DNA from 3 places in the Micromonospora sp. LZ34 genome. Region 2 is predicted to be linked to each of the others. Evidence: riboswitches for the same ligand, from Rfam matches in the RefSeq annotation. Region 2 holds a riboswitch; each other region holds the start of a gene.
What was found. A riboswitch is a leader RNA that binds a small molecule or an ion and turns the genes downstream of it on or off. The one in region 2 is predicted to bind S-adenosylmethionine.
Positions count from the first base shown of each region.

Region 1: linked by a shared signal. The riboswitch ahead of thrC (threonine synthase) and the one ahead of ACVCAH_RS24970 (hypothetical protein) in region 2 are both predicted to bind S-adenosylmethionine.
Region 3: linked by a shared signal. The riboswitch ahead of ACVCAH_RS01410 (aminotransferase class V-fold PLP-dependent enzyme) and the one ahead of ACVCAH_RS24970 (hypothetical protein) in region 2 are both predicted to bind S-adenosylmethionine.

Region 1 is NZ_JBRIQN010000001.1:282,283-292,474, reverse strand. It holds gene ACVCAH_RS01355 (hypothetical protein) at 1-1,248, opposite strand, end outside; gene ACVCAH_RS01350 (cold-shock protein) at 1,347-1,550, opposite strand; gene ACVCAH_RS01345 (N-acetyltransferase family protein) at 1,772-2,302, shown strand; gene paaN (phenylacetic acid degradation protein PaaN) at 2,475-4,148, opposite strand; gene ACVCAH_RS01335 (N-acetyltransferase family protein) at 4,209-5,228, opposite strand; gene thrC (threonine synthase) at 5,666-6,952, opposite strand; SAM riboswitch class I at 6,964-7,099, opposite strand; gene ACVCAH_RS01325 (DMT family transporter) at 7,176-8,156, opposite strand; gene ACVCAH_RS01320 (ArsR/SmtB family transcription factor) at 8,247-8,567, shown strand; gene ACVCAH_RS01315 (DUF4232 domain-containing protein) at 8,732-9,415, shown strand; gene ACVCAH_RS01310 (choice-of-anchor D domain-containing protein) at 9,541-10,192, opposite strand, start outside.
Region 2 is NZ_JBRIQN010000027.1:18,661-28,852, reverse strand. It holds gene ACVCAH_RS24985 (hypothetical protein) at 1-185, shown strand, start outside; partial or broken gene ACVCAH_RS24980 (hypothetical protein) at 264-551, shown strand; gene ACVCAH_RS24975 (tetratricopeptide repeat protein) at 584-1,534, shown strand; SAM riboswitch class IV at 1,496-1,616, shown strand; gene ACVCAH_RS24970 (hypothetical protein) at 1,831-2,247, shown strand; gene ACVCAH_RS24965 (hypothetical protein) at 2,244-2,813, shown strand; gene ACVCAH_RS24960 (restriction endonuclease) at 3,760-4,644, shown strand; gene ACVCAH_RS24955 (hypothetical protein) at 5,095-7,512, opposite strand; gene ACVCAH_RS24950 (hypothetical protein) at 7,714-10,158, opposite strand.
Region 3 is NZ_JBRIQN010000001.1:302,248-312,439, forward strand. It holds gene ACVCAH_RS01395 (DUF4031 domain-containing protein) at 43-342, shown strand; gene ACVCAH_RS01400 (HD domain-containing protein) at 299-949, opposite strand; gene ACVCAH_RS01405 (FUSC family protein) at 1,023-2,279, shown strand; gene ACVCAH_RS01410 (aminotransferase class V-fold PLP-dependent enzyme) at 2,347-3,609, opposite strand; SAM riboswitch class IV at 3,655-3,776, opposite strand; gene ACVCAH_RS01415 (PrsW family intramembrane metalloprotease) at 3,800-5,293, shown strand; gene ACVCAH_RS01420 (hypothetical protein) at 5,360-5,527, opposite strand; gene ACVCAH_RS01425 (GroES family chaperonin) at 5,680-6,018, opposite strand; gene ACVCAH_RS01430 (AI-2E family transporter) at 6,172-7,476, shown strand; gene ACVCAH_RS01435 (ATP-dependent DNA helicase) at 7,617-9,716, opposite strand; gene ACVCAH_RS01440 (DUF402 domain-containing protein) at 9,944-10,192, shown strand, end outside.

The DNA.
Region 1 (10,192 bases), on a different contig from region 2:
CGGACCCTCGTGGGCCCGCTGCTCGGCGTACGTGGCGACCAGGCCGACCAGCTGGGCGAGGTGGGCCGGCAGCGCCAGCACCGCGGCGGCCAGCGCCACCAGCACGACGCCGACGGCCGAGCCCGGGGACTCCAGCGGGGTGGTGCCGAACGGCAGGGAGCCGACCGCCTCCACCATTCCGGCCGCCACCGTGCCGACGATCACCGCCGCCGCCACCAGCGCCACCCGGCCGAGCACCAGGCCCAGCCGAGCGTGGAACATCCGGTACGAGCGGTCGATCGGGGGCCGGCGCTCGAAGAGCCAGACCGGGCCGGCCATGCTCAGCACGAACGCGAAGTAGATGCCGGGGATCACGCAGAAGCAGAGGCCGAGGCTGATGATCAGGGTCAGCAGCAGGGTCCAGCCCCACAGGCCGGGCGCCCGGCGCAGGCCGTAGCGCAGCGCCGCGCCGAGGCTGACCGGCTCGCCGGCCGCCTGCCGGGCGATCACCCAGGTGCCGGCGGCCCAGCCCACGCTCTGCACCAGGCCGACGAGCAGGCTGCCGCCGATCAGCACGCCGAGCAGGGTGGCCAGGTCGGTGAGGAACGTGTCGGGCAGCGCGTCCGGGTTCTGGCGGGCGGCGGCGTCCCAGTCGGCCGACGGATCGACCAGCAGGCTGAGCACCGAGAGCGTCGCCGCCGGCAGCACCTGGGTCAGCAGCAGGATCGGCAGCAGCAGCCGCCAGCCCCGGCGCACCGCGCCGACGCATCGGCTGAACCACCCGCCGAGGCCCGCCCCGGGCGGGGTGACCAGGGCGTCGGCCGGGTCGAACCCGGGCGGGTACCAGCCGTGGCCCGCCGGGGCCGGATAGGCGAAGGGAGCGCCCGGGTACCAGTGCTGCCCGCCGTACGGGCCGGGCGGCAGCGCCCACCCCTGCGACGGTGCGGCCGGGTCCCACCCCGGTGCCTGGTGGGCGGCGTGGGGCGCGGCCGGATCCCAGCCCGGAGCCGGGTGTGCGGCCTGGGGCGGGTGAGCGGGCATTCCCCCGGCCGGCGGTTGCGGCGCGGCCGGATCCCACGCCGGTGCCGGGGCGGTCGGATCCCAGCCCGGCGGCTGGTGGGCCGCGGGCGGCGGCGGTGCGGCCGGATCGACGGGCGGCGGCACACCCGGGGCGGAGCTCGCGGGGACGGCGTGGCCCGGGTCAGGGTCGCCCGGGCCGGAGGCGCCCGGTACCGGGGACGACGCGTCCGGGGGCGGCTGGTCGGACATGAACCCTCCTCAGCGACAGCTGGAACGGCTCATGATCTTCCCTGGTGCGGCGGCGCACCGCAGCCCCGCCAACCCCGCGCGTCGCGGAGGGCGCCGACTCAGGCGATGACGCGCACCCGCTCGGCCTGCGGGCCCTTCTGGCCCTGGGCGATCTCGAACTCGACCCGCTGGCCGTCGTCCAGCGCCTTGTAGCCGTCCATCTCGATCGCGGAGAAGTGGACGAAGACGTCCTGCCCGCCGTCGACGGCGATGAAGCCGTAGCCCTTTTCGGCGTTGAACCACTTCACGGTGCCCTGTGCCACGGTGCACTTCCTCACTCTGCGCGGCGTACCACAACCCGGGCGCCGGCACGCCGGCATCCCGGAACCACCGCTCCGGCGATCGGCGACGACCGCTGAAACGGGTGACCGAAATCGCACGCTACACGAGGCGTGACTGCGGTGCACGACCGCAAATCGGGCATATTCCGAATGATCGTCGGCGCGTCGGGATCGTCGTACGTCGTTGTGGTAGGCATGCGGGCATGACCAGCGATCCGGCCGGGCCGGGCCGGCGGCCGGCGGAGGTCCGGCGGGTCCGGCCGCGGGACGCCGCCCGGATGCGCGCGCTGCGCCTGGAGATGCTCGCCGACGCGCCGCTGGCGTTCCTGGAGACCATCGCCGACGCGGCGGCCCGACCGCACGCCGACTACGCCGCCCGGATCGCGTACACCTCGACCGGCACCGACACTGCGCAGTTCGTCGCCGACCCCGGTGGCCGGTTCGTCGGGCACGCCGGAGGCACCACGATGCCGGCGGAGCCCGGACTCACCGTGATCTACGCGGTCTACGTGACCCCGGCCTGGCGCGGCAGCGGCCTGCTCGCCGAACTGGTGGAGGAGGTGGCGCAGTGGTCCCGGGCGTGCGGCCGGCCGGAGCTGATGCTGGAGGTGGTGGTCGGCAACGACCGCGCCTACCGGGCCTACCAGCGGCTGGGCTTCGTCGACACCGGCGTCCGGGTACCGCACCCGACCGTCCCGGCCCTGACCGAGCTCCAGATGCGCCGCCCCGCCTGACCCCTGACTCGGGGACCCGACCCGAGGCAGCACCCCGAAGATCAACACCCTCGGGCCGGAGTCGTCACGCAGGACGACCCGGGAGGGTTTCGGGGGCAGCCCGCCCCGCGCAGGGATCAAGCCTGACCGCCCGGAGCGGGGCGGGCTGCCCCCGAAACCCCCAACCGCAACCTCAGACGTGCCGACGCGACTGCACGATCCGGAACCGGTTCGCCACGTACGCCCCGTCGGTCAGCGCCGCGTTCGCCGCCGGGTTGGCGCCGCTGCCGTGGAAGTCGGAGAAGGCCGCCGACTGGTTCACGAAGACCCCACCGGTCAGGTTGCAGGACAGGTGCACCCCGACCTCGATCGCCGCCGCCTCGGCCGCGTCCAGCACCGCCTCGTCGGTGGAGTAGACGCCGGCGGTGAGCGCGCCCTTCTCGCCGACGGTCTTCCGCATGATCTCCAGGCTGTGCTCGGTGGAGTCGGTGGGGATGACGAACGAGATCGGCCCGAACCACTCCCGGCCGTAGGTCGCGGTGTCGTCCGCGCCGACCTTGACCACCGTCGGCGTACGGACCACCGCGCCGGGGAAGGCCGGGTGCTCGACGGCACGCGACTCCAGCACCGGCTCGCCGACCTTGGTGACCTCGTCGAGCCGCTCCAGCACGCCGTCGTTGACGATCGACCCGGTCAGCTCCACCCCGCGGGCCGGGTCGGCGGTGAGCTTGCCGACCGCCGCCGCGATCCCGCCGGCCACCTCGTCGAAGCTCTTGTGCCCCTGGTCGGTCTCGATGCCGTCCCGGGGGATCAGGATGTTCTGCGAGGTGGTGCACATCTGGCCGCTGTAGAGGGTCAGCGTGAAGCCGAGGTTGCGGCACATGCCGGCGAAGTCGTCGGTGGAGTCGATCACCACCGTGTTCAGGCCGGCCTTCTCGGTGTAGACCGCGGCCTGCCGGGCGTTGGCCTCCAGCCAGTCGCCGTACTCGGTGGAGCCGGTGAAGTCGACGATCTTCACGGCCGGGTGCAGGGCCAGGGTCGAGGCGAGCTTCTCGCCCGGGGCCTCGGCGGCCAGCAGCACCAGGTCGGGGTCGAAGCCCGCCTCGGCGAGCACCTCGCGGGCGTAGCGCACGGTGACCGCCAGCGGCAGCACCGCGCGCGGGTGCGGCTTGACGATCACCGGGTTGCCGGTGACCAGCGAGGCGAACAACCCCGGGTACGAGTTCCAGGTCGGGAAGGTGTTGCAGCCGATGACCAGGCCGACCCCGCGGGGCACCACGTGGAAGGTCTTGGTCATCCGCAGCGGGTCGCCCTTGCCGGCCGCCTTCTCCCAGCCGGCGGTGCCCGGGTGCCGGGTCATCTCCGCGTACGCGTAGGCGAGCGCCTCGAGCGCGCGGTCCAGGGCGTGCGCGCCGCCGGCCTGGAACGCCATCACGAACGCCTGGCCGCTGGTGAACTGCACCGCGTTGGCGAGCTCGAAGATGTGCTTGTGCAGCCGGTCCAGGATCTCCAGGCAGACACCGGCCCGGGCCTGCGGCCCGGCGTCGCGCCAGGCGGGCAGGGCGGCGGTCGCGGCGGCGACCAGTTCGTCGGCGCCGGCGTGCGGGTAGTGGACGTTCAGTGCCACGCCGAACGGACTCGTCTCGGTGGCGACCCGGTCACCGGAGCCGGGCTGGTCGAGGGGGAAGTCGGCGTTCAGGTACGCCTCGAAGGCGGCCTTTCCGTCGGCGGCGGCGGTCTCGCCGTAGACCCGAGGGCTGGGGGACTCGGGGTAGGCGGACCAGTACCCGCGCTCCGTGATCGCGGTCAGCGCCCGGGTGAGGGTGTCGGCGTGCCTGTCGTACAGGGGGTGCGGGGTCTCCGTCATGCCCGCCATCATGCAACAGGAAGCACCAGGATCAGTAGGGCAGTGTCACAACTCAGATCGTCACAGGGTGAGCTGCCAGTCGGTCCAGCCGTCGACCGGGCGGAACCCGAGTTGCTCGTTGATCCGCACCATGTGGGCGTTCTCGGCCGCGTTGAAGGTGTCGATCGCGCGGACCGCCGGCTCGTGGGCCAGCAGGTGACGCAGGTTCTCGATCTTGGTGAGCAGGCCCAGCCGGTGGCCGCGGTGCCCGGGGTCGACGATGGTGATCTGCTGGAACGCGTGCCAGTCGGCGGACGCGCCGACGTCGAGCAGCGTCCAGGCGACCAGCCGTCCGGACTCCTCGTGGCGGACCGCGGTGTGGTACTGCCGCCGGCCACGCGCGTCCAGCGCCCGCTCGGTGCCCCGGATCCGTTCGGCGTCGACCCGCTCCGCCTCCCAGTGCAGGTCACCCAGGGGTGAGTCGGTCATCAGCCGGCTGTCGAGGTAGGCGATGTCGGCGACGTACTCCTCCGGGGTGCTGCCGCGCCACTGGACCGTCCGGTAGCCGGCGAACCGGCCCCGCGCGTCGGCGAGCAGCGCGTCCAGCCCGGCGTGGTCGAGCCCGGCGGTGTCGAGCCGGCGCCGAACCTCCAGCAGCGCCGGGTGCGCGCCCAGCGCGGCGGCGAACGCGGCTCCGGCCGCCGGCCGGGACAGCCCGCCGGGCAGGGCCGACACCGCCATCCCGACCACCCGCTTGCGACCCCGCTCGCGCAGCAGCCGTACGCCGTGTTCGTGCAGCGCCCGGCCGACGCCGCGCCGCCGGTACGCCGGGTGCACGATCAGGTCGGCGGTGGCGTTGTCGGTGTTGTCGAGTTGCGGGAGGTCGAGAGCGAGGTAGCCGGCCGGTACGCCGTCCAGTCGGGCCAGCGCCCAGAGCGCGGCGTTGCCCGGCATCGGGTGCCGGACCGAGCCCTCGAACCGCCGCCGGCAGAAGGGCGGGAAGTCGGGCAGGTCGGCTTCGTTGGCCGCGGCGCCGACCCGGTACGCGGCGTCGATCGCGGCCTGGTCGGTTGCCTCGATCGGCGCGATCGTGATGCTCATGCAGCGAGGGTGCGCCGGAAAGGACGATCGGGCCAGCGAATTTCGCCGGCCCGATCGGACGTTGGTCGGGAGGGACGCTCGCACAACGCCTCCGGCGTTGGGTCGCAAGGACTTCGCAAGTCTTTCGGCGAAACGCCCTCCCGCACGGAGCATCTTGCGCCGCCCGGTTCCTACCGTCAAGTCCCCGAGGGCGCGTTTTCCGCACCCAGAGCGAAAAGCCCGTTACCCGGCGGATCGGCCGCATCCCCCGTCCGGGTGATCCGCCCTCCCGCGACCAGCGGCGACCGGCACCCACCGGGTCGCGACTCCCGGCTGATCCACTCCGTCTCCCGGAAGTCGCGGTCTCCGGCCGGGCCGGATACCGCGACTTCCGGGATGCCGTGTCGATCTCGCCGACGTCGACCGCCGGCCGGCGTCGAGCGGTCGCGGGCGGACGGTCAGCCGAGGAGGCCGGCGTCGCGGGCGGCGCGCAGCGACGGCTTGATCCGGTGGGTGGGGCCGACCTGGCCGGCGACCGCGTCGAGGGTCTTCAGCCCTTCGCCGGTGTTGAAGACCACCGTCTCCGCGGCCGGGTCGAGCCGGCCGGACTCGACCAGCTTGCGCAGCACCGCCACGGTCACCCCGCCGGCCGTCTCGGCGAAGACCCCGGTGGTACGGGCGAGCAGTCGGATGCCGGCGCGGATCTCGTCGTCGTCGGCGTACTCCATCCAGCCGCCGGTGCGGCGCACCGCCTCGAGCGCGTAGAGGCCGGCGGCGGGATCGCCGATGTTCAGCGACTTCGCGATGCCGGTCGGCTTGACCGGGGTGATGGTGTCGGTGCCGGCGTGCAGCGCGGTGGCGATCGGGTTGCAGCCGGCCGACTGGGCGCCGAACACCTTCCAGCCGCCCGCCGGCGCCTCGACCAGGCCGATCTCGACCAGTTCGGCGAACGCCTTGTCGATCTTGGTGAGCAGCTCCCCGGAAGCCATCGGGATCACCACCTGGGCGGGGATCCGCCAGCCGAGCTGCTCGGCCACCTCGTAACCGAGGGTTTTGGAGCCCTCGGCGTAGTAGGGGCGCACGTTCACGTTGACGAACGCGGTGTCCTCGAACTCGTCCGTCTCCACCAGTTCGCCGCAGAGCCGGTTCACGTCGTCGTACGAGCCGTCGATGGCGACCAGTTCGCCGCCGTAGACGGCGGTGGTGACCACCTTGCCCTGCTCCAGGTCGCTGGGGATGAAGACCACGGACGGCGCGCCGACCCGGGCCGCGTGCGCCGCGACCGAGTTGGCCAGGTTGCCGGTCGAGGCGCAGGCGAACCGGGTGAAGCCGAGCGCGCGGGCGGCGGTCAGCGCCACCGACACCACCCGGTCCTTGAACGAGTGGGTCGGGTTGGCGCTGTCGTCCTTGACCCAGAGCGGCGCGGTGATGCCCAGCTCGGCGGCGAGGTGCGGGGCGGCGACCAGCGGGGTCAGCCCCGGGTCGAGGGTCACCCGGGCCGCCGGGTCCTGGCCGGCGGGCAGCAGCGCCGCGTACCGCCAGAGGTTGGCCGGGCCGGCCTCGATCTGCTCGCGGGTCACCTTGGCCAGCTCGGCGGTGTCGTAGTCGACCTCCAGCGGGCCGAAGCACTCGTAACAGGCGTGCTGGGCGGCGAGCGGGTAGCGGGCCGAACAGGCGCGGCAGACCAGGGCGCGGGCGGGGCTGGCGGAGGTGTCGATGCCGGAGGTGGCGAGCGTCGACGTCATGTCGAGGAGTCCTCTCATCTTTCCCCGCATCGCACTCTGCGGCGGGGACGGAATTGGCACCTGCCCCGCCGGTCGCTCAGCGGTGAGCGCGCGGGGTGGTTGCCGGGGCGTCGTCGGGCCGTATCCCTCAGCCCCTCTGGATGAGGTATGCAGTTGTGCCGTCGAGTCTATGCAATCCCCCCCGGGTACCTCTGCGGGGTTCCCACGGTGTGAGCGGGGTCCGCTACCGGGCCACCACGGCGACCTGGTCGACGACCGCCACCGGGTCGGCGACCGCCACGGCCTCCGCGTGGTTGGCCGGGCGCGGGCGGGCGGCGGCGCGCGGACGGGTGACCAGGTTGGCGGCGACCAGGGCGGCGATGGTCAGCGCCGCGCCGACCAGCTCCACCGCGACGGGCCGGTAGCCGCGGGCGGTCTGCACCGCGAACGTGGTCACCGGGACCAGGTTCATGAACAGCGCCGCGTTGGCCGAGCCGAGCCGCTGCACGCCGGTGTTCCAGGCCAGCACCGCCACCACGGCGGCCACGACGACGGCGTACGCCAGCTGCGGGGCGACCGCGACGAGGTCGGCGGCGGCCGGCGCGTGCTGCCAGCCGGCGAGGTCGGCCACCACGCTCGCGGCCAGCATGGCGACCGTGCCGGCGAGCGCGGTCAGGGTGGTGTAGCGCAGCGGGGACCAGTCGCCGAACCGGCTCCCGCCGTGGGTGTAGACGGCCCAGCCGAGCACCGCGCCGACCATCAGCAGCGCGCCCGTACCGAAGTCGCCGAGGCCGTCGAGCCGGCCGCGGGTGATCACCAGACCGACGCCGGCCAGTGCGACCAGCGAGAGGGCGAGCAGTACCGGCCGCGGCCGTACGCCGTCGCGTGCCCAGCGGATCAGCTGGGTGACCAGCGGGGTGGTGGCGGCGAAGAGCGCGATCTGCTGCGGGGCGGCGTGCCCGAGCGCCAGGTTGGTCAGCAGGTTGAAGCCGGCGAACCCGACGACGCCGAGTACCGCGACCTCGGTGGCCCGCCCGGCGGGCCGCAGCGTGCCGGCGCCCTCCCGGACCAGCAACAGCGCGACCAGGATCGCGGTGGCGAGGAGGTACCGGACGGTGGTCAGGTTGAGCGCGTCGACCCGGACCAGCGCGCTGGCCAGGACGGGGAACATCACCCCCCAACTGAGCACCGCGAGCAGCGGGAAGGCGGCGGCCCGAGAACGCATGGCGGCTCCTATGTTCGAGTATCGTCGAACCAACAGCGACGACCCTAGGAGGATGTTCGACGAAAGTCGAACAAGCGTTACACTGGTCACATGGAGCTGCACGAACCCGAGTTGCGCGAGGTGCCGGTCACCGCCGTGCTGGCCGCGCTGGCCGACGACGTCCGGCTCCAGATCGTCCGGGCGCTCGCCGAGGGCGGCGAGTCCGCCTGCGGCACCTTCGAGTTCGGCGTCTCCAAGGCCACCCGCAGCCACCACCTCAAGGTGCTGCGCGAGGCCGGGCTGACCCGCACCCGGGTCGCCGGCACCAGCCGCTTCGTCCGGCTGCGCCGCGACGAACTGGACCGGCTCTACCCCGGCCTGCTCGACGCGGTCCTCACCGCGCCACCCGCCACCCCGTCAGCGCGCGACTGACCGGCCGCGCCCGTTCCGGCGGCGTTGTCGGAGATCCACACGAGGTACGGGATATCGGGGCATCCGGCCGATCCGGACACCGCGATATCCCGGAATCGAACCCGGTGCAGCCCCGGCCCCGGACGCGCGCCGGATGCGGACCGGCGGGATGCGAGGATCCGTGGATGGCATCCCGACCGGCGGCACGCCGCCGCCCTGCGCTCCTCGGCCTGCCACTCGCCGCCGCCCTGCTGGTCAGCGCCGGCGCCTGCACCGGGTACGACCACGCCGGAATGGGCGGGGACGGGCCGGCGGCCCGCGGGACGGCCGGGGCGAGCCCGACCGCGTCCGGGACCGATCCGACGGTCGCGTGCCCGGAGTCGGGCGTCCGGATCCGGGCCCTCGGCACCGGCGCGGCCATGGGGCTGCGCGCGCTCGGCCTGGAACTGACCAACTGCGGCACGGCCGACTACCCGCTGCACGGCTACCCGGCGGTACGCCTGCTCGACGGCGACGGCGACGGCGCGCCGATCCCGGTCCGGGTGGTCGAGGGGGCGAAGGGCATCACCTCGGGCTTCGACGCCCCGCCCCGGCCGCTGACCCTGCGCCCCGGCGAACGGGCCGGCGCCGCCGTGCTCTGGCGCAACCTGGTCACCGACCCGACCGTGGTCGCCACCAACGGCGAGCGCCTGGAGGTCTCCCCGACCGCCGGCCAACCCGGGCAGGTCGTCGAGCTGGACGGCCCGGTCGACCTAGGCAACACCGGCCGGATCGGGGTGAGCGCCTGGAAGAAGACCAGCGAGCCGGCGCCCACGCCCACGTCGCCGCCGGACCTGCCCGCGCCGACCCGGTCGGTGCCGCTGCTGTGACGCCCGACGGCACAGACAGCGGCGGTGACCTTCGACTGCTCGAAGGCCACCGCCGCTGTGTCGCCGCCCGGTCAGCCGGTCAGTCACGCTGAGACCAGCGCCGCTGTGTCACCGGCCGGCAGCCGTCACTTCTTGGCGAGCACCGGCTCCGGGACGTCCCGGAGGGTGTAGGGCGAGCGCGAGGCGCCGCCCGCGACCCCGTGCCCCGCGGCGGATCCGCCGGCGGTGCCCGGGTAGAGCCAGTACGTGCCGACGACGTCCGCGACCACGCCCGTGGTGCCCAGGTGGTTGTAGACGTTGAACCGGTCGGTCGGGCCGATCAGGGTGATGGCCGCGTTGGCCACGGTCTGTCCGGCCGCCACGTTCAGGTTGCTGATGACCGGCTGCTCGATCCCGCTGATGCCGTTCGGCCAGACCTTCAGGTACGTGCCGGAGGTGGGGGCGACCGCGGTGACGTTGAGCGCCAGTGCCCTGGTGCTGTCGGTCACCACCGAGCCGGGAGTCGTGACGGCGCCGGTCTGGTACTGCCCGAGGTTGGCGGGCAGGCCCTGACCGATCCGGCTGTCCACGATCCGGGTCGGCGTCTTCGGCTCGAAGCGCAGCCCGTTGGAGAGGCCGCCGTCATCGATGAAGCCGACGATGTCGACGATCAGGTGGGTGTCCTTCAGCGTGTAGATGCCGAACGTCGGGTACTCCGAGCTCCACGGGCAGTCGTAGCAGTGCCGGACCGGCACCACCGCCAGGTTCGGGGTGACCGACCCGGCGCCGTAGTTGACG
Region 2 (10,192 bases):
CGGCGGGACTCATCGCCACCGCGTTGACCATGCTGGGAGCGCCGTTTGCCGCGGTCTGTGGGCTGCTGGTGGCAATGGCGGCAACGGCCTTACACATGTGGCGCGGGCGGCGGGCACGAAGCTTGTACCCCACCGATACCCCAGCAGGGCACCCCGCAAGTGGGACGGAATGTCCGCGCCCGTGAAGCGGTGTCGCCAAAAATTTCGACCCATCGAAATGAGCACCGTAGGTTTAGAGCGACCACGGAAGCGCTTTCCACGCCCTGGTCACCGCTGATGGGCCTGTCAAGCTTCTCGACTTCGGCATCGCCGCCATCTGCGCACTGATGTCACCCGGCTCACGGCGACCGGCAGCCCTATCGGCACCCACCACGACATGCCGCCCGAACAGATCCAGGGCGCGCAATATCACGCCGCAGAGCGACCTGTACGCCCTCGGCTGCGTACTGCACGAACTCCTCGCCGGAGGCGGCGGGTCTTCGCCGGCGGCAGCGACTACGAGCTGCGGCGCCAGCACGTCAGCGAGCCGCCACCTCCCCTGCGGACGCTCCGCCCCGATGTGCCCGGGGCGATTGAGGAGCTGGTGCTCGCGCTGCTGGCCAAGGCCCCCGAGGACCGGCCTGCGGACGACTACGACGTCTACCAGCGGCTGCTGCCCTTCCTGCCGCTACCCCGAGTCGACACCGCCCGCCTCCGAGCCCAGACCAGCACCATGCCGGACCCGACGCTGGTGTACCGCCGATCCAACTTGCCGCGTCGCCGGCCCGAGCCGGCGCCCGTGGTCCCGGCGCCGCGGAGTGAGACGTCGGCCGCTGACCCGGTGGCGATTCTGCGGACCGGGGTTCGAGACGCGATCAAGGCTGCTGTGTCGCAGTCCGACGAGCTGCTGGAAGATGGACGCTTCGCCCAGGCGGCGGAGGTGCTCGAGCAGGTGATCGGCGCCGCCAGCGCCGCGCTCGGCGCCGAGAGTGCCCGCGTGCTGGGGCTGCGGTCACGGCGCGCCGCCATTCTCGTCATCGGTGGGGACTTCCGGCGCGCGCTGCCGGAGTTCGACGCCCTCACCGCCGCGTCCGCCCACACCGCCGGCCCCACCAGCGAAGACGCGTTGGAGTGCCTTCGGGAGGCAGCCCACTGCCGGGCCGAACTCGGCCAAGCCACCACCGCCCTGCGCCAGTTCCGGCAGGTGCTGACCGACGTACGCGCCGCCTCCGGCGACGCCTCCCCCACAGCCCTCGACCTACGCCGCAACATCGGCATGCTGCTGCTCTCCGAAGACAAGGCCGCCGAGGCCGCGGACGCGCTACAGCCGCTGCACGACGACCTCTGCGTCGTATACGGCCCGCAGCACGAGGAGACCCGGGAAGCTGCCGACGTGCTTGCCCGGCTCCGCCTCGCCGCCGGCGAACAGTTTCGACCGACGCCACCGCCCCACCGCGGTCGTCGCACGTCTCCCCCATGGTTGCTACCGGCGTCGATGATCTCTATGCTTCCTGGACGTCACGAGTGGTCAGCGTCAAGCCTCCCGGCTTGCTGACCCGGCAACCGCGCCACCCGCGCACGGTGCCCCCGGGAGAAGACCAGGTCGGCCGCGAGCTGCGGTCCGGCAAGAGCGGGTGCCTTGAGGCACCGGAAGGCGAGTTCGTCGTGCCATTCGAAGAGCTGGATCTGGCCGCATTCGCGGTCTGCCTGACCTGCGGGGACCTCTGCGGTGGAGTCCCACGCGAGCAGCGGTGCAATTGCCAGCCACGTACGCCGGACTGGGAGCAACAGTGACAGGGGCAGGACATCTCCAGTGACCTCGACCTGTGTGTCCTGTGCATCCGGGACACCGTGACCACCCGAACCCGGTCGTCGTGGCTGGGCTGCGAGACCTGCCGGCACGTCTCGCAGGTCGTCGGCGAGCGGTACGGCCACCGCAGCGCACTGCCGCTGGGCCGTCACTCGATCATGAACGGTGACGTGGTCCAGCCGCCGGGGGCCACGGTCACCGAGGTCGCCGGCTCGCTGATGGCCGCGACGCGACGTTGGAACGCGCTGCGCGAGTGGCAAGCGGTGGAGTTCGAACGGCTCGCCGGGCCACTACGCGCAGCCGGCCCGACCGTGCGACTGGTCGAGTGGCAGCGGCGGTGGCCGCCATCGCTCGGGGCCAGCGTCGACGCTTTCGACCGCTACGGCGCCGTGCCGGTACCCGACGATCTCAGCAGCCTGCGGCAAGCCCAGACCCGGTTCCGATCCTCGGCGCGTTGACCGCCAGCCCGGCGCGGCTGCTGTTGATGGTGCCCTGCATCGCGATCAGCAGCGGCGTTGGTCCGCCCTTCACCCACAAGGAAAGCGGCGATGAAGCCACCAGACGCGCCGCGAACCGGTGCCGGCCGCCGAGCCACCGGCTGCTGCGCACCCTCGACAGCGACGGGCTCCTCACCGTGGGCCAGCCGACCAGCGGCGGCGACATGCGGCTATGCACCCACAGCGCCATCAGCGGCCGGTACGCGTCGGCACAGGCCCAGACCCATATGGCCGGACACGCGGGCGAGCCTCACCTTTCACAAGCGGCCGGTGCAGGCTTCGTGGTTGGTACAGAGCAAGCCGCACTGACCGCCGCAGCACGTGCTGTAGGCCCGCCGCCTCCAGGGACGTCCCCGAGTCAGCTGCCGCTCGGGCGCGGAGCTGCCGGCCGCGAACCCATCGACAAGCAGGTCGCCGATATTGATCGGCGAGCGCGTGTGTGCGGACCCAGCAGGCTCGACGCCGCAGTGCTGCACCGGGTCGGCGGCGCTTACTGCCTGTCCGCCTTTGTGAGGTGGAACTCGTAGCGATCCGCTTCTCTAGCAACGGACCGAACGACGCTTACCGCCGTTGCCGCCGGCCTTGGCCGCACGCGCGGCGATCCGTTGCAGACCGAAGAAGCCGCGGTGACCGTGCACGGTGTGGCGGGCGTACCCGGGCCATCTGCTCCCAGATCAGGAAGGCGTTCCCGGTGTCTTCAGGCTCGAGGTAGCCGGTGGCCACGGCCCGCTCCGCCAGGCGCAACCCGACGAGCAATGTCGTGAAGCCGGGCAGGGAGTCGGTCACGGTGGTCGGTTGCCGACCAGCGGTCGGCCCATCGCAGACCACACCGCCTGCGCACCGAGCCCGTCCCGCGAACCCTTCACCCCGTGCCCGTGCATCGAGTTCGGTCAGGAAGACACTCATTGCCCGATCCTCGTCGGCCCGATGCGGACCGTCATCCTCCGTATCGCCATGAATCCCGAACGTGCGTGCACCATCCGTCCATGGAGCGACAGGGGCCAGATTTTCATCGGGCAGCAACTCGGAGGGCGAGAAGAGGATCTGTGTGCTGGCTCGCTAGCGCTCCACTTACCGAGCTTCGCCAGCTTCAGGCGTCGGCTCGTCGTAGGGCGGCTCCTCGTAGCCGTCGATCAGTTCCGGGCCCCAGTCCGAGAACCGGTCCAGCAAACGCCGCGGTGCCCGGCCCTAATCCTCGTCCTCAACGTGTTCCTCCCCATCGTGCGACGGATCTATTCTTGGCAGGCCGCTAGACGACGGCGAGGCGGGCGGCGGCAGCCGGCACAAAAGGCGGAAGGCTTTCTGGACGACCGGTCCCTGGGGCACCGACTCTTCCTCTAGCAGGATCGAGGCTCAAACCTACGCGGGTAGGACGGGGCGAGGGCGTGTTCGAGGAAGACCTTCAGGCGGTGTAACAGAGACACGTACGCCGGCGAGGGCCAGCACGCCTAGGTCAGAACGGAGGTTCGCATCGTGCCAGAGGATGCCGGGTATCCCGGGACGTTGTGGCAGAACGCCGAACAGGCGGCCGTTACGTACATGCGAGCCATCGGCTTCAAAGACGCCGCTCTGACCGGTGCGGGTGCGGACCGGGGATTGGACGTGATTGCGACAGGGGCGACGGCTCAAGTGAAGGCCCTCGCGGTGCCGGTCGGACGCCCTGACGTTCAACGTCTGCGAGGGGCATCGTTCAACGTGCCGACCGTGCTGTTCTTCAGCCTGAACGGCTACTCACCGGCTGCAACCGAGTACGCCGACGAAGCCCGCGTCGCGCTATTCACGTTCGGGCCAAGTCTTTTTCCGATGCCCGTCAATGAACTTGCGCGACACTTGGCCCTTCTTGCCGTACCAGGGCATGGACATGACCTGCGCGCCCAAGGCGAGGGTGCCCCCGAACTGCGGAGGTCTCGGTGGCAGCAATGGAGCACCGCCACAAAGGTTGCTGTCGTGCTCTTCACTCCGGGCGCCGTCACGGTAGCCGGTCCGGTCCTTTTCGCCGTTGGAAGAGAGGCGACGCGACGATCGGCGCATGGGGAATCAAATAACCGTGACGCTCACCGGCGGACGATAGTAACCACCGCAGGGGTGGCCGGGACGATCCTGCTGCTATCGGTCGCTGTCCAGAACCTGGTATGGGCGATCGCTGGCAACGCCCCAGCGGACGGATCACCGGGCTTCGGCGCGGTACTCGGTGCCGTCGTGGGCATCGCGGTCGTTGTTGCGTTGAACGCATTGGTGCAAGCGGGCAAGCTCGCGTGGTTGTGGGTGCCGCGAATGCTGTGGGACCCTCAAACGATCGGCAGGGATCTTGACGCGAACCCCCTCAACGGCGCCTCGTCTCCCAGCCCTCAACCGTAGTAGTTCCGGAGGACGGGTTCGCCGACGACAAGCCCGTCGACATCAAGAGGTTGGTGCGGTTGTAAGCGGGGCCTGACCCCCATGGTCACGGTGCGGGCTTAGGTCCGTACCGCCTTGTCATCCGAGCGGGCGACGGTCGACGGCACGTACTCGCGCATCTGCTCGGCCTGCTCATGCTTCTCCGGCATGCTGCACCTCCTCGTTCGCCGTTCTCCACCCCTACCCGGCAGCCTCGTCGCCACACCCCACCCGCCCACGGCCGCTCACCGACGCAGTGAAACCGGCCCTGAACCTCACCTGACTGTCGCCGAGGTACACGAGGACATCGCCGCGATCGGATACCCGATCGCCGCGACGTAGCAGCAGCCCACTGGGTCGCCCTGCAGCAGGTCGCTCTTACAGTCGAGCACCGCCGCCACCTGGTCATGGTCGTTTCCTTGCCTTCGCCGGTCACCCCCGGCGTAACTCGCGGAGAAGCTCGACGCACTCTCCGTAGGCCCGGTCATCGGCGTAGCCGGAGTGTCCGAGCGTGGCCGGATACGAGCTGTCGCCTGCCATCCTGGCGAACACCGGGTCGATGATCCTTCGGTCGACGTCCTGCGTGGCGCCCGCGACGCCTGCGGCGGCCCCTTGGTCGCCGCCTGTCTCGACCGCCTTGACGTCGCGAAGAATCCACCCGCCGATCGGGTCGCTGGGCCGATAGAGGTTGCGCCACGGCCAGCGGGCCCGAGCGCTCTCGGTGATGTCCAGCGGCCTGCCCACCAGGAAGGCACCGGTACGGGACAACGCAGCGGGCCCGAAATAGGCGGGGAAGAAGCGTGCGTAGAGCCGACGCAGCGGGCTGCCGTAGGTGAGCAGGGCGACCCGTGCGCTTTCCGCATAGGTCAGTTGCATGACCACAGCCGCACCGATGACCGTGCCTTGGGAATGACACGACAGCAAGACCCGACCGTCACAGGTGCAGCCGAGGTACTTGATGCGCCTGATGACATCCGGGACCGCCCGCTCGGCGTAGCACGGGGGCGCGAGTGGATGGGTGGCGCGCGGCCAGAACGTGCCCACATCCCACAGGACGCCGACGGTCCGGCGGAACCGAGGGTTGCGGTAGGCCTGACGCCCGACGTAGAGGAGGCCGGCCGCGAACCCACCGACCAGCAGGTCGCCGATGTTGACCGCCCAGCGCGCGTGTGTGTAGACCCAGCTTCGGTCGACCAGGTAACCGACCACGCCGGCGGCGGTCAGAGCGGCGACCAGGACGGCGAACCCACCACTGACCCGTTCACCCACGTCACTGGCAGTTGCGCGGGACCAGGCGGCGGCAATGTGGCGTGCGCGTCGAAGGGTCTCGGCATGCTTCGGGTCGTGCGGCGTCCGGAGAGCCTCCGCGACCTTCTCCGTCGAATAGGCCGGGACAACGTGGTCGCGCAGCATCGTGTGGGCGCTGCGCCGCACGAGCCACACCAGGACACCCGCCAGCAGTAGGACGGTCGCGGCCACCGGGACCGCCATCGCCGCCCCCCAGAAGTACACCAGCGGGACGACGAAGGCGTCGGAGGAACGGTCGGTCGGTGCCGGCTTGCCCAGGACATGCGCCACCGCCAGGGCCAGGCCGGCGGCGAAGGCACCGGCGAGCACCACCGCGAACATCATCAGCGCAGGGGTCGCGAGCCCGGACCACGCCGGTGACTGTTCCGCCCCCGCGCTCGCTCCCCTTGTCCAGGCGCGGCGCATCAGCAGGAGGACCAGCACGGCCAGCAGCAGGACGACCTGCGCCGCGGCCAGCACCTCGACCGCCCCCGCGAGCCACGGCAACTGCGTACGCGCGTCGCCCGCCACCCGCACCGAGAAGTTGACGCCGGGCTGCCAGACCACCACCGCTGCGAGAACGCTCACGACCAGGGCCAGCCACGGCAGGTGCGTGTAGAGATCCGGCCGGCCGTCATGTTCACCGGCCGCGCCCGGCCGGGGGCGATCGTTGCGTAGGCAGACCAGCACCACGGTCAGCCCGAGCAGGCCCAGCGCCAGCACGAACAGGACAACCGCGGCCCCAGCCCAGGCGAACTCTAGGGTCGCCTCGGGCTGCACGGCGCGAAGGCCCCGACCCTGGCCGGCGAAGGGCGCCAGCAGGAGAACGCCGACCAGCGCGAATCCCGCCGCGACGTGGGCGGATCGCAGCTGCCGCACCTGGCTCGCGCCATTCCACATCCGGCGGTCCTCCAGCGGCGTCCGGTCTCGCTCCTCGGGGGAGGCGTGCGGCACGGTCGCTGTCTCCAGCTCCCGCCACGTCTTGTTCGCCAGCCACCACAACAGACCCACCACCGCCAGTGGTAGCGCGGCGGTCACGGCGGTGCGCCGCCCGGGCAGATCCAGCCACGGCCAGGTCAGGAAGCTCAGCCACGGGACGCGGTCGGTGCAATCGCGCGCCGGGCGCACACACTGCCATCCGAAGAAGTCCATGGAGACCAGAACGACGGCCACGACGAGGGTGAGCGTTATCGACAGCGCGAACAGCCGCAGCAGCACCTCCGCGCACCGCCGGGTACCCCGGCGCCCGTCATCGACGCCCGCGTGCGGCAGGGCGAAGAAGGCGACATTAACCAGCAGGAACGGCGTGAGCAGCAGCCACAGCGCCCGCTGCCCACTGCCCGCGGTCAGCCCACCCCACGAGTACGCCTCGAGCCGCTCATCCGCCGTGTCGGTGGAGGTCTGCTTCGCTTCCCACTGCCGGCGGTAGAAGCCCGCCTCGGCGTCTCCCGCTACCCGCGCCACGTGCGGATGTGCCAGCATGCGCTCCGGCGGAGTTCCGGACACCCCGTGAACGCGCATCTCAGTCCAGCCGCCGCCGTCCCGGTTCACGTAGCCACCCATGACCCACCTCCGGCGCTACCGCAACCCTCCATGCCTCTATAACGGAAGACGCTCGAGGCCGCAGTCACGCGGCGGACAGAATTCACCGACCGTGTGGCCGACGCGGATCAGAACCGGCAGTCTCGGGTCACCCGGAAGAAGTCGGCCACGGCCGGCGCCGTGGATGGTATCCATGGCGCCCGGCCGTGGGACTACGTGCTGTCAGAGTTGGGCGCACTGCCCCTGCACGGGGCCGGTCACCTCGTTCGGCTGACCGTCGTCCTGTGGCGCCGGGTCGTTGCCCGTACAGCGCAGGGGGCCACGGATCACGTTAGCCCCGAGCACCGAGGGCCCTCGTCCGTCCACCACTGTCACCGGCCCGGTGATCGACGAATTGGTCAGCCTGAACTCACTGGTGGTGCCGCTTGCGGAGAGCGGACCGACCAGCGAGCTGTCCCGTACGATCACTCTGGCGGCCTGTTGCGCCTGGATCGATCCCTCGATAGCGCTGTCCCGGACCACCAGCGAGGCCTTGTCACCGATGGAGACCGGCCCGGTGACGGTGGCGTCCCGCAGGCACGTGGTGCCGGTCGTGACCTGGAGCGTCCCCTCGTACGCGCCGCTGATGACGCGGCTGCACACCGCGGGGAGCGCGAAGTTCCACCGGTAGAGGCGGGACACCCGGCCGTAGTAGAGGTTGCCGTCCCCGCCCTCGGTGAGGAAGGCGACCCGGCCGGAAGCCAGCTCGACGACGTCCCACGTGGCCGGGTCGATCCGCCATAGGCTGTCGGACACCGACGCGTAGAAGAATCCGTCGTCGGCGAGGACCAGGCCCCGTTCGTGGCCGTACATCGTCGTCTCGTTGGGGAAGAGCCGTTCGGACCGGGTCACCGTGCGCGTCGGGGGGTCGAAGGTGAAGAGCGTGCCGTCGGACAGGCCCCAGATGGTGCCGGCCCGATCCACGACGAGCGCGTTCACCGCCGAGCCGCCGGGCGTGGGAACCACACGTTCGACCACCCGCCGGGTCTGCGGATCGAACACGAACAGTTCGGCCTCGGTGGCGGTCGGCTCGATGCCGTACCCGCCGTTGATGGAGGTGCCCCCGTAGAGCAGGCCGTCATGCTCGACCAGGCTGACCACGCTCTGCTGCGGCACGATGTCCCGGTAGGTCTGCACCGCACCCGTCGACGGCGTCCAGAAGCTGAGCGCACCGCCGAGGCGACCCGCGCGGGGGATGCTCCCGACGGCGACCGTCTCACCCAGGTCGACGAAGGCCTGCGCCCGCTGCTGCTCGTCGTCCAGGACGGTCCGCGGAGCCGGGTTGGACCCGTACGCCCACGGCTTGGTGGTATCGAAGGAGAGCAGATTACCGTCGGGGTAGCGCCCGTAGAGCAGGTGATTCCCGCGGATCCCGAAGCCCTCCACCTGCCCCGCGCCGGACAGGAGCGTCATGGCGTCGTCGGCCGGGTCGAAGCGCGCCATGCCGGGCGGGGAGAGAAACCCGCCGACGTAGACGGATCCGTCAGGCCCGGTCCCCATCGCCTGGATCGGGTTGGGGGCGCCCTCCAGGTCCTGCTCGCCGATGTACCGGGTTGCCCGGGTCTGTGGGTTCCACAGGTAGACGCGGCCGTAGTAGTACGTCATCGACAGGGTCAGTCCGGGCCACGCCGGGTCGGCCAGGTCGATCCATTCCCAACTTCCCGGCAGCGCGTTCGGCTTCCAGCCGACCGGCGCGTAGGTGTGGGTCTGGAGGTCGTACCGGACGATGCCCTCGGCCACAATGCGGAAGTAGACGTACCGGCCCGTGGGATCGACCTCGGAGACCATCCGACCGGAGATGGCGGGAATGATCTTCACGACCGTCCCGTCGCTGAGCCGGTAGACGAGAAGGTCACTGGAATGGTCGAGCCGAATGAACAGGTGACCTCCGGCGAGGGTCATGTCGTAGACCGCTTCCTCGTCCGCGTACTGCGCGGGCAGCGTGATCGGCTGCACCTCGCCGGTGATGCGGTCGAAGCGGGCGAGTTTCGCGTTCGGCTTGGTGCCGAAGTAGACGTAGCGATCATCGATCGCCAGCGCCTGGCCGTAGGTCTCCCCCGGGACGATCTGGCCGTGATCGGTGAACCGCTTCCTGGCCGGGTCGTAGGAGAAGAGCTTTCCGCTGGGATAGGTCCCGCCGTAGACGACACCGTCCGGCGCCGCGGCCATCCGCCAGATCTGCTCGCCCGGGTACGGCACGCCGAGTGAGGTGACCGAGGTATCGCCGGGTGACCAGGTGTAGACGGCGCCGTTGGTCATGCCGAAGTAGACGGCACGTTGCGGCTTGGCGAAGGTGACCGCCCAGCTACCGGTACCGGAGGGCAGTCGCTCGCCGAAAACCACCTTCCCAGATCTGATGTCCGTGACCTGGAACATCGCCGTGACCTCGCTGTTGCCAGCGGTCACCCAGTAGGCCTGGGGATGCCCCTGCTGGTCGACGCCTTGCGCCTGGTACTGCGAAAGCACCCGCGAGTTGATCGCGTGGCCCAGGTCCTGCTCGGCGCCGACGATCGGGGCGGGAGCCGCCGGCGGGGCGGCTTGCACCGCCCCGCCGGCGGCCACGAGGAAGCTCGCGAGCAGTCCACCGACGGTGAGTAAGGCGACTGCCCGTGGCTTCGTCCGTTTCATTGGTTCCTCCGCTGACCGGTGGGGAATGGTTCGC
Region 3 (10,192 bases), on a different contig from region 2:
GGCGATCATCAACCGGCCCCGGAGCGGGTTAGATTGGCCGCCATGCTGTATCTGGACCGGCCCGGCTGGCCGTGGCGCGAGCGGCTCTGGTCGCATCTGATCAGCGACGTCTCCCTCGCCGAGCTGCACGTCTTCGCCGAGATGCTGGGCGTGCCGCGCCGGGGTTTCGACCGGGACCACTACGACATCCCGGCCGAGCGGTTCGCGGCGGCGGTCTGGCTCGGCGCCCGGGTGGTGCCGAGCCGGGACCTGGTGCGGCTGCTCCGCGCGGCCGGCCTGCGCCGGCCGAAGCACCTGGTCAGGTCGGCTCCGGACCGGTCAGCGCGGCCAACTCGCGGGTGAGGTTCGCCCGGGCGGCGGCCTCCCAGCGGCGGGCCAGCGGGGGCAGCCGGAACAGCGCCGGCAGGGCCAGCAGGCCGGTGAGCACCCGGGCCCGCCCGGCCCGGAACGCCGGCTCGGGCACGTGCGCGTACTCCCGGCGGACGGCGGCGGCGTAGGCGTCGTACGCCGGGCGCGGCGTGGCCAGGACGGCCAGGTCGGCGTCGCAGAGCAGGGCCCCGTCGGCGTCGGCCGGGTCCACCGCGTGCCCGGCGGTGAGCAGCACCAGCCGGCGGACCTCGGCCACCGCGCCGGCCGGCAGCCCGAGCCCGGTGAGCAGGGCCCCGGCCAGCGCGGCGCTGTCCCGTTCGTTGGTGTCCCCCGGGGCACGGGGGTCGTAGACCGCGTCGTGGCACCAGGCCGCCAGGCGGACCAGGTCCGGCCGGTCGGCCAGCGTCGCGTACGCGTCCACGACGTCCAGCACCGCGCTCAGGTGCCGCGGCGTGTGGTAGTGCCGGTGCGGCTCCCGCCAGCGGGCCAGCAGTTCCCCCCCGACCCCGGTCAGCGCCGGGCCGTCGCGCGCCCCGCAGCCCCGCGCCGCCGCCCGCCACCGGTCGATCAGTTCCGCCACGCGGACGAGTCTGCCGCAGATCGCCGAAGGCGAGGATTCACCCGCGGTGGTACGGGTAGTCCCCGCCATGCCCTTGTCCCGGCACCGTACCCGCTCGCTGCTCCGCCGGGTCGTGCTGCACCGGCGCAGAGAGGACCCGGACGCCCCGCGGGTCGAGGAGGCCATGGACGAGCTGCGGCACCGTGGCAAGGCCACCCTGCACGACCGGCTGCACCGGGTGCGGTTGGCGATGGGGCTGGCTCTGCAGGCCGGGGTGGCGGCCGCGCTGTCCTGGTGGGCCGCGCACGAGTTGCTGGGCAATCCGCAGCCGGTCTTCGCCCCGATCTCCGCGGTGGGCACGCTCGCGGTCTCGGTGGGGCAGCGGTTCCGCCGGACCGTGGAGCTGATCATCGGGGTGGCGATCGGCGTCGCCCTCGGCGACTTCCTGATCTACCTGCTCGGCACCGGACCGTGGCAGCTCGGACTGGTGGTCACGCTGGCCGTCATCCTGACGGTCTTCGCCGGCGCGAGCGTGGGGATCGTCATCCAGGCCGCCGCCACCGCCGTGCTGATCGTCACCCTGAGCCCGTCCACCGAGAACCTGGAGATACCCCGGTTCGTGGACGCGTTCGTCGGCGGTGGGATCGCCCTGCTGGTGACCGCGGTCCTGCTTCCGCTCAACCCGCTCCGCGTGATCAACCGGGCCGCTCGACCCGCGCTGGACCTGCTCGCCGCCCAGCTGGAAAGCACCGCCGAGGGACTGCGCGACCGGGACCGGGAGCGGATCCAGCGGGCGCTGGAGCGGCTCCGCAACAACAAGGAGGAGCTGGCCACCTTCACCGAGGCGATCGAGGGGGCGAAGGAGACCGTCACCCTGTCGCCGGCCCGCTGGCACCGCCGCGACGAGCTCACCCACTACGCCGAGGCGGCCGACCCGATCGACCGGGCGATGCGCAACAGCGGCACCCTGATCCGCCGGGCGGTCACCCTGATCGAGGACGAGGAGCCGGTGCCGGAGCCGATGCCGGACGCGGTCGCCCACCTCGCCGAGTCGGTCCGGCTGCTCAAGCACGAGTTCGCCGTCGGCGAGGAACCGCAGAAGGCCCGGGAACGCTCGCTGCGTGCCGTCAGCGAGGCCGGCCGGGCGTACGCCCAGGGCGTCGGCTTCTCCGGCAGCGTGGTGATCGCCCAGGTGCGTACCACCGCCAGCGACCTGATGGTGGCCTCCGGGATCAGCCAGGAGGACGCGAACCGGTTGGTCCGGCAGTCCTTCGGCGACCGGGACCAGACCACCGGCGAGACCGAGCCGGAGCCCGCCCCGAAACCGCCGACCGCCCCGCCGGTGGGCTGACCCGGCGCCCTGCGTCCCGCCGCCGGGCGTCGCGCCCGGCAGCGGGCGCCGGGTGGGCGGTCGCGGCTCAGCCGAGGGTGGCCAGCGCGGCGAGCAGGGCGTCCACGTGCTCGGCCGTGCTGCCCAGGCCGATGCTGGCCCGCAGGGCGGTCGGCGGCAGGTCCCGCCGCCCACTGCGGGTCGCCGCCTCGCCGAGCAGCCGGCGGGCCAGCGGATGGGCGCAGAAGAGGCCGTCGCGGACGCCGATGCCGTGCTCCCGGGCGAGTTCGGCCGCGACCGCCGCGGAGTCCCGGCCGGCCACCACGAACGACACGATGCCGACCCGCGGCGCGTCCGGGCCGAAAGTGCGCAGCTCCACCACGTGCGGCAGCGCCGCGATGCCGTTTCGCAGCCGGGCCAGCAGCTCCTGCTCCCGGTCGTGCAGCGCGCTCCGGTCGGCGTCGGCGAGGGCGTCGCAGACCGCCGCCAGGGCCACCGCGCCGAGCAGGTTCGGGGTGCCCGCCTCGTGCCGCGCCGGGCCGGTCGCCCACCGTACGTCGTGGGTGGCCGCACCGACGTGGCTGGTCGCGCCACCGCCCGCCAGGTACGGCGGTGCGGCGTCCAGCCAGTCGCCCCGGCCGATCAGCGCCCCGGCGCCGAACGGGGCGTACAGCTTGTGCCCGGAGACCGCGAGGTAGTCCACGTCGAGGGTGAGCAGGTCCACCGGGGCGTGCGGGGCGAGCTGCGCGGCGTCCACCGCGATCCGGGCGTGGTGTCGCCGGGCGACTCGGGCCAGCTCGGCCACCGGCCAGCGCTCCCCGGTCACGTTGCTCGCCCCGGTGACCGCGACCAGCACCGGCAGGCCGGGGCTGGCGTCCCGGCGCAGCTCGCCGAGGGCGGCGTCCAGCGCGCGGACCGCCTCGCCCGGGTCGGCCGGCACCGGCAGCCGGACCGAGCCGCGCGGCCAGGGCAGCAGGTTGGCGTGGTGCTCGCCGGCGAAGGTCACCACGGTGGTCCCGGCCGGCAGCGCCCGGGCCAGCAGGTTCAGCGCGTCGGTGGTGTTACGGGTGAAGACCACGTGGTCGTCGGCGCGGGCGCCGAAGAAGTCGCCGACGGTCTGCCGGGCCCGCTCGTAGGCGAGCGTGCAGCGGCGCGACAGCGCCCCGGCGCCGCGGTGCACGCTGGCGTACCAGGGGAGCAGCTCGGCCACGGCGTCGGCCGCGGCCCGCGCGCACGGCGCGGTGGCCGCGTAGTCCAGGTTGATCTCGCCCGGCACGCCGAGCACGTCCAGCCGAGCCGGCGGGAGCGCGGTGGGGGTGCGGTACGACGGGGGTACGAGGGTGACGGTCATGGCACGACCTCCGGGTCCAGGGACCCCGGGGCGGGCGCAGGGCGGGGTCCGCGCTTGCCCGGCACGCGGATCGGGCCGGGCCCGGTCATCACCCGGGGCACCCCACCGCGAACCTCGACGAGGGTTGCCGGCCAGCAAGCCGGGGCTTGACGCTGGCGCTCGTGACCTGTCGGCAGCATAGCGGCCGCCGATGCGCCCGGACCAGCGGGCCGGGGATGACTACGCTGACCGCATGGCCGACACCCCGCCCGGCGCACCGCAGCCGCCGTCGCCCACCGCACCTGCCGTCGCCGTCGCGCCCGGCGGTGCTCCCGCGATGCCGGCCCGCCGGCTGGGCTGGCGGCGGATTCTCGTGCTGGTCGGGGTGTTCCTGCTGATCGCCGGCTGCGCGGTCTACATGGTGTCCGAGTTGAACGACGAGATCGGGCTCGACGCGCTGCTGATCGGCGTGGCCGCGGCGATCCTGCCGGTGCCGGTGCTGGTGGCCTGCTTCCTCTGGCTCGACCGGTACGAGCCCGAGCCACTGAAATACCTGGTCTTCTGCTTCGCCTGGGGCGCGTTCGTGTCCACCGCCGCCTCGCTGAACGTCAACCAGTACTCCGCCGGCGTCTTCGCCGAGTTGGGCCTGCCGACCGCGCTGACCGCGGTGCTGGTGGCGCCGTTCATCGAGGAACTGACCAAGGCGCTGGGGCCGATCCTGCTGCTGATCTTCCGGCGCCGGGAATGGTCCGGGATCACCGACGGCCTGGTCTACTGCGGGCTCTCCGCGGTCGGCTTCGCGATGGTGGAGAACATCCTCTACCTGGGCGGCTACGGCTACGCGTCGGGCGTGGAACAGTACGGCCCGGCGACCGGCGCGCAGCAGGTCATCGCGCTCTTCATCGTCCGGATCCTGGTCTTCGGCTTCGCCCACCCGCTGTTCACCTCGATGACCGGGGTCGGCCTGGGCATCGCCGCCCGTACCGGGGACCGCCGGGTCCGCTTCCTCGCCCCGATCGCGGGCCTGCTGCTGGCGATGATGCTGCACGGCACCTGGAACCTGCTGCCGACCCTCACCCAGGCCACCGGCCAGGCGCTGATCATGCTGTACGGCTTCATCGGGGTGATGGTGCCGATCTTCTTCGGCATGGTCGGGCTGGCGGTGTGGCTGCGCTCCTGGGAGGGACGGCTCACCGAACGCACCCTGCCCGACTACGTCCGCGCCGGCTGGCTCACCCCGCCGGAGGTGGCGGCGCTGAGCAGCCTCGGGCGCCGGCACGCGGCCCGGGTGTGGGCCCGCCGGGTGGCCGGCGACGCCGGGGTGAAGGCGATGCGCGGCTACCAGTTCGCGGCGACCCGGTTGGCGCTGCTGCGCGACGGTGCGCTGCGCGGCCTGGACCGCCGGCCGGTGGACCGGGAACGGACCGCGCGGGAGGAACGGGAGCTGCTCGACGCGATCAGCGCGTACCGGGCGTTCTTCGTGGGGAGGGATCCGCAGGCCCCGGCCGGGGTCTGGGACGGGCACCGCTACCACCTGCGCTTCCCGGACGGCTCCCAGCGGCCGGTGGAGGCGCCCGACGAACCGGTGGTGCCGATCCCGGTGGTGCTGGCCCCGCCGCCGCCCCCGGTCTTCCCGGCCGGCTACGGCCCGCCCGGCTGGCACGGCCCGCGGCCGGCCGCGCCGTGGCCGTCCGGGCACCCCTGACGCCGGCGCCGGGCGGCACCCCGGCCGGCCGGTCCCGCGGCGGCGGGGCGGGCGGCACCGGGCCGGTCAGGTCATCAGGCTGGTGAGGAAGTCACCGAAGCCCTGGAACATGGCCATTAGCCCCGCCCCGATCGACTTGAACATCTCCGCCGCGCCCTCCGGCCGGAACGCCATGAAGTAGATCAGGAACGCGACGAAGCCCCAGAGCAACAGCTTCTTCACCAGTTCCGGCATCGTCCCTCCCCAGGGCCGGTGGTGCGGCTGGCTTCCCGGCGGGGAGCGGTACAAACGACCCCGGCGGCGTCGGCGGCGCGAATGCGCCGGGCGTGGTCAGCGGCGTGACCGACGCGGGCCGGGCCGGCGGAACGGGCGGCGGGCGGGCCGGGTCAGAGGTAAAGGCCGGTGGAGTCGTTCTCCACCCGCTCGGCGGCGACGGCGTGCACGTCGCGCTCGCGCAGCAGCACGTAGCCGCGGCCGTGCAGTTCGACCTCGGAACGGTCGTCGGGGTCGAAGAGCACCCGGTCGCCGGAGACGATGGAGCGGACGTTCGGCCCCACCCCGACCGCAGTGGCCCAGGCCAGCCGCTTGCCCATGGCGGCCGTCGCCGGGATCACGATGCCGGCGGTGGAGCGGCGCTCGCCCTCGCTCCCCTCCATCCGCACCAGCACGCGGTCGTGCAGCAGCCGGATCGGCAGGCCGGAGTCGAGATTCTGGTCGGCGGTCACGCCGGAGACGCTACCGTGTCCGGGTCGGCCGGCCGCCGGTGGTTACGCCGCCCGACGCCGGGGCACTGGGTGGCGGAACTGCCCTACGGTGACGTGGTCAGGCGTATCCTGTGCGACCTGACGCCGTGGACGGGCCGGTTCTGATGTCAGGAGGTGCGCTTGAGCCGCTTCGAGCGGGTACGCGGACGGCTCCGCCGCGCGTACGAGTCGGGACGAGAATCGGTGCGCTCCGGCGGGACCAGGTCCGCGGCGGTTCCCGAACCGGCCGAGGTGGCCACCCCGGCCACGCCGGGACCGGCCGCCCCGGCGTCGGCGACGGTGGTCGGGGCGGATCCGCCGTCCGCCCTGCACACCTCCACCTCCAGCCGGGACGACGCCGACGTACCGCACGCGCTGCGGATCGCCGCCGCCTGGTCCTGGCGGCTGATCGTGATCGGCGCCGTGGCCTGGGCGCTGCTGAAGATCGTCGGCACCATCCGGATCGTGATCATCCCGCTCGCCGTCGCGCTGCTGCTCTCCGCGCTCCTCGCGCCCGCGGTCGGCTGGCTGCTGAGGGCCCGGCTGCCCCGGTCGCTGGCGACCGCGGTGGTGCTGGTCGGCGGCCTGGCCGCGGTGATCGGCACGCTGACTCTGGTGGTGAACGAGTTCATCCAGGGCGTGCCGGAACTCAGCGAGAAGTCCTCGCAGGGGGTCCGGCAGATCCAGAACTGGCTGAAGACCGGCCCGCTGCACCTCTCCGACGGTCAACTCGACCGCTACATCGACGAGGGGCAGCAGTGGATCAACAACAACACGGAGAAGTTCACCAGCGGTGCGCTCTCCACCGCGGCCACCCTGGCCGAGGTGCTCACCGGCACCCTGCTGGTGCTCTTCGCGACCTTCTTCTTCCTCCGTGACGGCAACAAGATCTGGCGTTTCCTGGTCCGGTTGCTGCCGGTGGCGGCGCGCTGGAAGGTCGACGACGCCGGCCGGGCGGCCTGGGGGACGCTGGTCGCCTACGTCAGGGCGACCGTGCTGGTCGCCTTCATCGACGCCGTCGGCATCGGCATCTTCCTGGTCATCTTCGACATCCCGTTCGCCTTCCCGCTCGCCGCGCTGGTTTTCCTCGGGGCGTTCATCCCGATCGTCGGCGCCACCCTCTCCGGCGGCGTCGCGGTGCTGGTCGCGCTCGTCGACAGCGGCCCGGTGACCGCGCTGATCATCCTGGGTGCGGTGATCGGGGTGCAGCAGTTGGAGGGGCACGTGCTCCAGCCGCTGATCATGGGCCGGGCGGTGGCCATCCACCCGCTCGCGGTGATCATCGGCATCGCCGCCGGGGTGGTCCTCGCCGGGATCACCGGGGCACTCGTCTCGGTGCCGCTGATCGCCGTGCTGAACACCGCGGTCCGCCGGCTCGCCGCCCGTACCGTCCCGGACACCCCGCCCGACGCCGTGGTCGTCGCCTCCCAGGCCCCCTGACCGCCCGCCGCGCCCCGCCCGCGCGCCGCCGCTCCGCAGGATCCGCACAGTTTCACGGAAAGAGTGGTCTCCCGGGCGCGGGAGACCACTCTTTCCCTGCAGTTGCGCGGATCTTGAGAGCGGCGCGGGGGCGGGGTGGGTCAGGACTTGGCGAGGCGTTCGAGGGCGCCGCGGGCGACGTCGGAACGGGTGGTGTACCAGAACGGCGGGAGCGAGCGGCGCAGGAACGGGCCGTAGCCGCGGGCCGTCTCCAGCCGGGAGTCGAGCACCGCCACCACGCCCCGGTCGCCGTGCGCCCGGATCAGCCGGCCCACGCCCTGCGCCAGCCGGACCGCGGCGATCGGCACGCTGACCGCGGCGAACCCGGACCCGCCGTTGGCGTCCACGGCGGCGGCCCGGGCGGCGGCCAGCGGCTCGTCGGGGCGGGGGAAGGGCAGCCGGTCGATGACCACCAGCTGGCACGCGTCGCCCGGCACGTCCACCCCCTGCCAGAGCGACATCACCCCGAACAGGCAGCTGGAGCGCTCCTCGCGGAACCGGCGGACCAGCAGCGGCAGCGCCTCCTCGCCCTGCAACAGCACCGGCAGGTCGGTCCGCGCCCGCACCAGCTCCGCCGCCTGCTGCGCGGCCCGGCGCGAGGAGAAGAGCCCGAGCGTACGGCCGCCGAGCGCGCCGACCAGCGTGAGCAGTTCCTCGCCGGCCGCGTCGGGCAGGCCGGAGACGCTGGGCCGGGGCAGGTGCGCGGCGACGTAGAGGATGCCCTGCCGGGCGTAGTCGAACGGCGAACCGACGTCCAACGCCCGCCAGCCCGGCCCGCCGGCCACCGCGCCGCTCGCGGCCTCCGCCGCCTGCGCAGGCGCCCCCGACCGGGCCGGCCCGCCGCCCGCCGCGCCGCCGGTGGCGGCCTCCCGGCCGGAGCGTCCGGTCGAGGCGGCGAGGGCCGCGGCGGCCGGTGACGGTGGCGACGCCGGCGGGGCGTCCAGCCCCAGCGCCCGGGCCACCGTGTCGAACCGGCCGCCCAGCGCCAGCGTCGCCGAGGTGGCGACCACGGTGCGGTCCTCGTACAGGTGGGTGGCGAGGGTGCCGGCGACCGAGAGGGGCGCGACCACCAGCGCGCGGCGGCCGCTGTTGTCGTTCTTCTCCACCCAGGCGACGTCGTGGTCGGCCTCCTCCAGCAGCCGCTGTGCCGTGCCGTTGAGCTCGTCGAGCACGGCCTTGGCCTGCTGCTTGCGCACCGGATCGGGGTCGTCGGCCTTGATGTCGCCGATCGCGTCGAGCGCCGCGCGGGTGGCCGAGTCGAGCAGGGTGCACGCCTCGCGCAGCGGGCCGGGCAGGCCGGTGGTGATCCGCCCGGCGGGAGCCTCGGCGAGCCCCACCGCCAGGGCGTCGCCGGCCGCGGTGAGCGCGTCGGCGGTCTCCGGCCGCAGCAGTGGACGGGCCCGCCGGGTGGACCGGTCGATCAGCTCCGGCACCAGCTCGGCCTGGGCCGCCGAGGAGACCCGGTCGGCCAGCTCGTGCGCCTCGTCGACGACGAGCAGCTTGTGCGGCGGCACGATCTGCCGGCCGGCGAGCATGTCCACCGCGAGCAGGCTGTGGTTGGTGACCACGATGTCCGCCTCCCGGGCGCGGACCCGGGACGCCTCGGCGAAACACTCGGTGCCGAACGGGCAGCGGGACGCCCCGACGCACTCCCGGGCCGGCATCGAGACCAGCCGCCAGGCCTGGTCGTCGACGCCCGGGTCCAGCTCGTCCCGGTCACCCGTGTCGGTCTCCGTCGCCCAGTCGCGCAGGCGCTGGATCTGCTTGCCCAGCCGCCCCGCCTCGCCGAGCCACCTGGTGCCGCCGCCCCCGGGGCGCGGCGCCGGGGCGTCGAAGAGGGTGTCCTCCGGCTCCTCCTCGGTGGAGTTGTCCAGCCGGGCCAGGCAGAGGTAGTGGTGCCGGCCCTTGAGCACCGCGAAGGTGGGCCGCCGGCCGAGCAGCGGGGTGACCGCGTCCGCCAGCCGGGGCAGGTCGTGGTCGACCAGCTGGGACTGCAACGCCAGGGTGGCGGTGGAGACCACCACGGGCCCGTCCACGGTGAGCGCCGGCGTCAGGTAGGCCAGCGACTTGCCGGTGCCGGTGCCGGCCTGCACCAGCAGGTGTTCGCGGGCCTCGACGCACTCCTCGATCGCCGCCGCCATCTGCTGCTGGCCGGGTCGGGCGGCCCCGCCGGGGACCGCGCCCACCGCGGCGGCGAGCAGCTCCGCGGCGCTCGGCCGCTCGCTCCGGCGCCGGCCGCCGGCGCGGGTCGACGGTACGGCGGAACCGGCGGCGGTGCGGGGCGGGGTCACCGTGCGACGGTACCGGTCCGCGCCGACAGCGGCCGGGGGGATCCGCCCCGTGGCGTGGTAACGGTACGGACTCTCCGGGGGCGTCCGGTTACTTCCCGTGCGGCGACGCCTGGGCGGTATCGGTTAGGGTGCGACTCATGCCGAGCGACGTGGTCCGCGTGATCTACCGCAAGTACGACGGCAGCGCCCACCGCGACTACCCGGCCCGTCGGCTGACCGAGGACGACCTCGGCGTCTGGCTCGGGGTGACCGCCGGCACGAAGTCCGTCTACCACGGCCGGCCGTCGGTGGAGCAGATCCCGTTCGTGCTCCTGGTGCCGCACCACGCCTGGTGGACCGGCATGTTCAACCCGCCTCCGCGGACCAGCGAGGTCTACTGCGACATC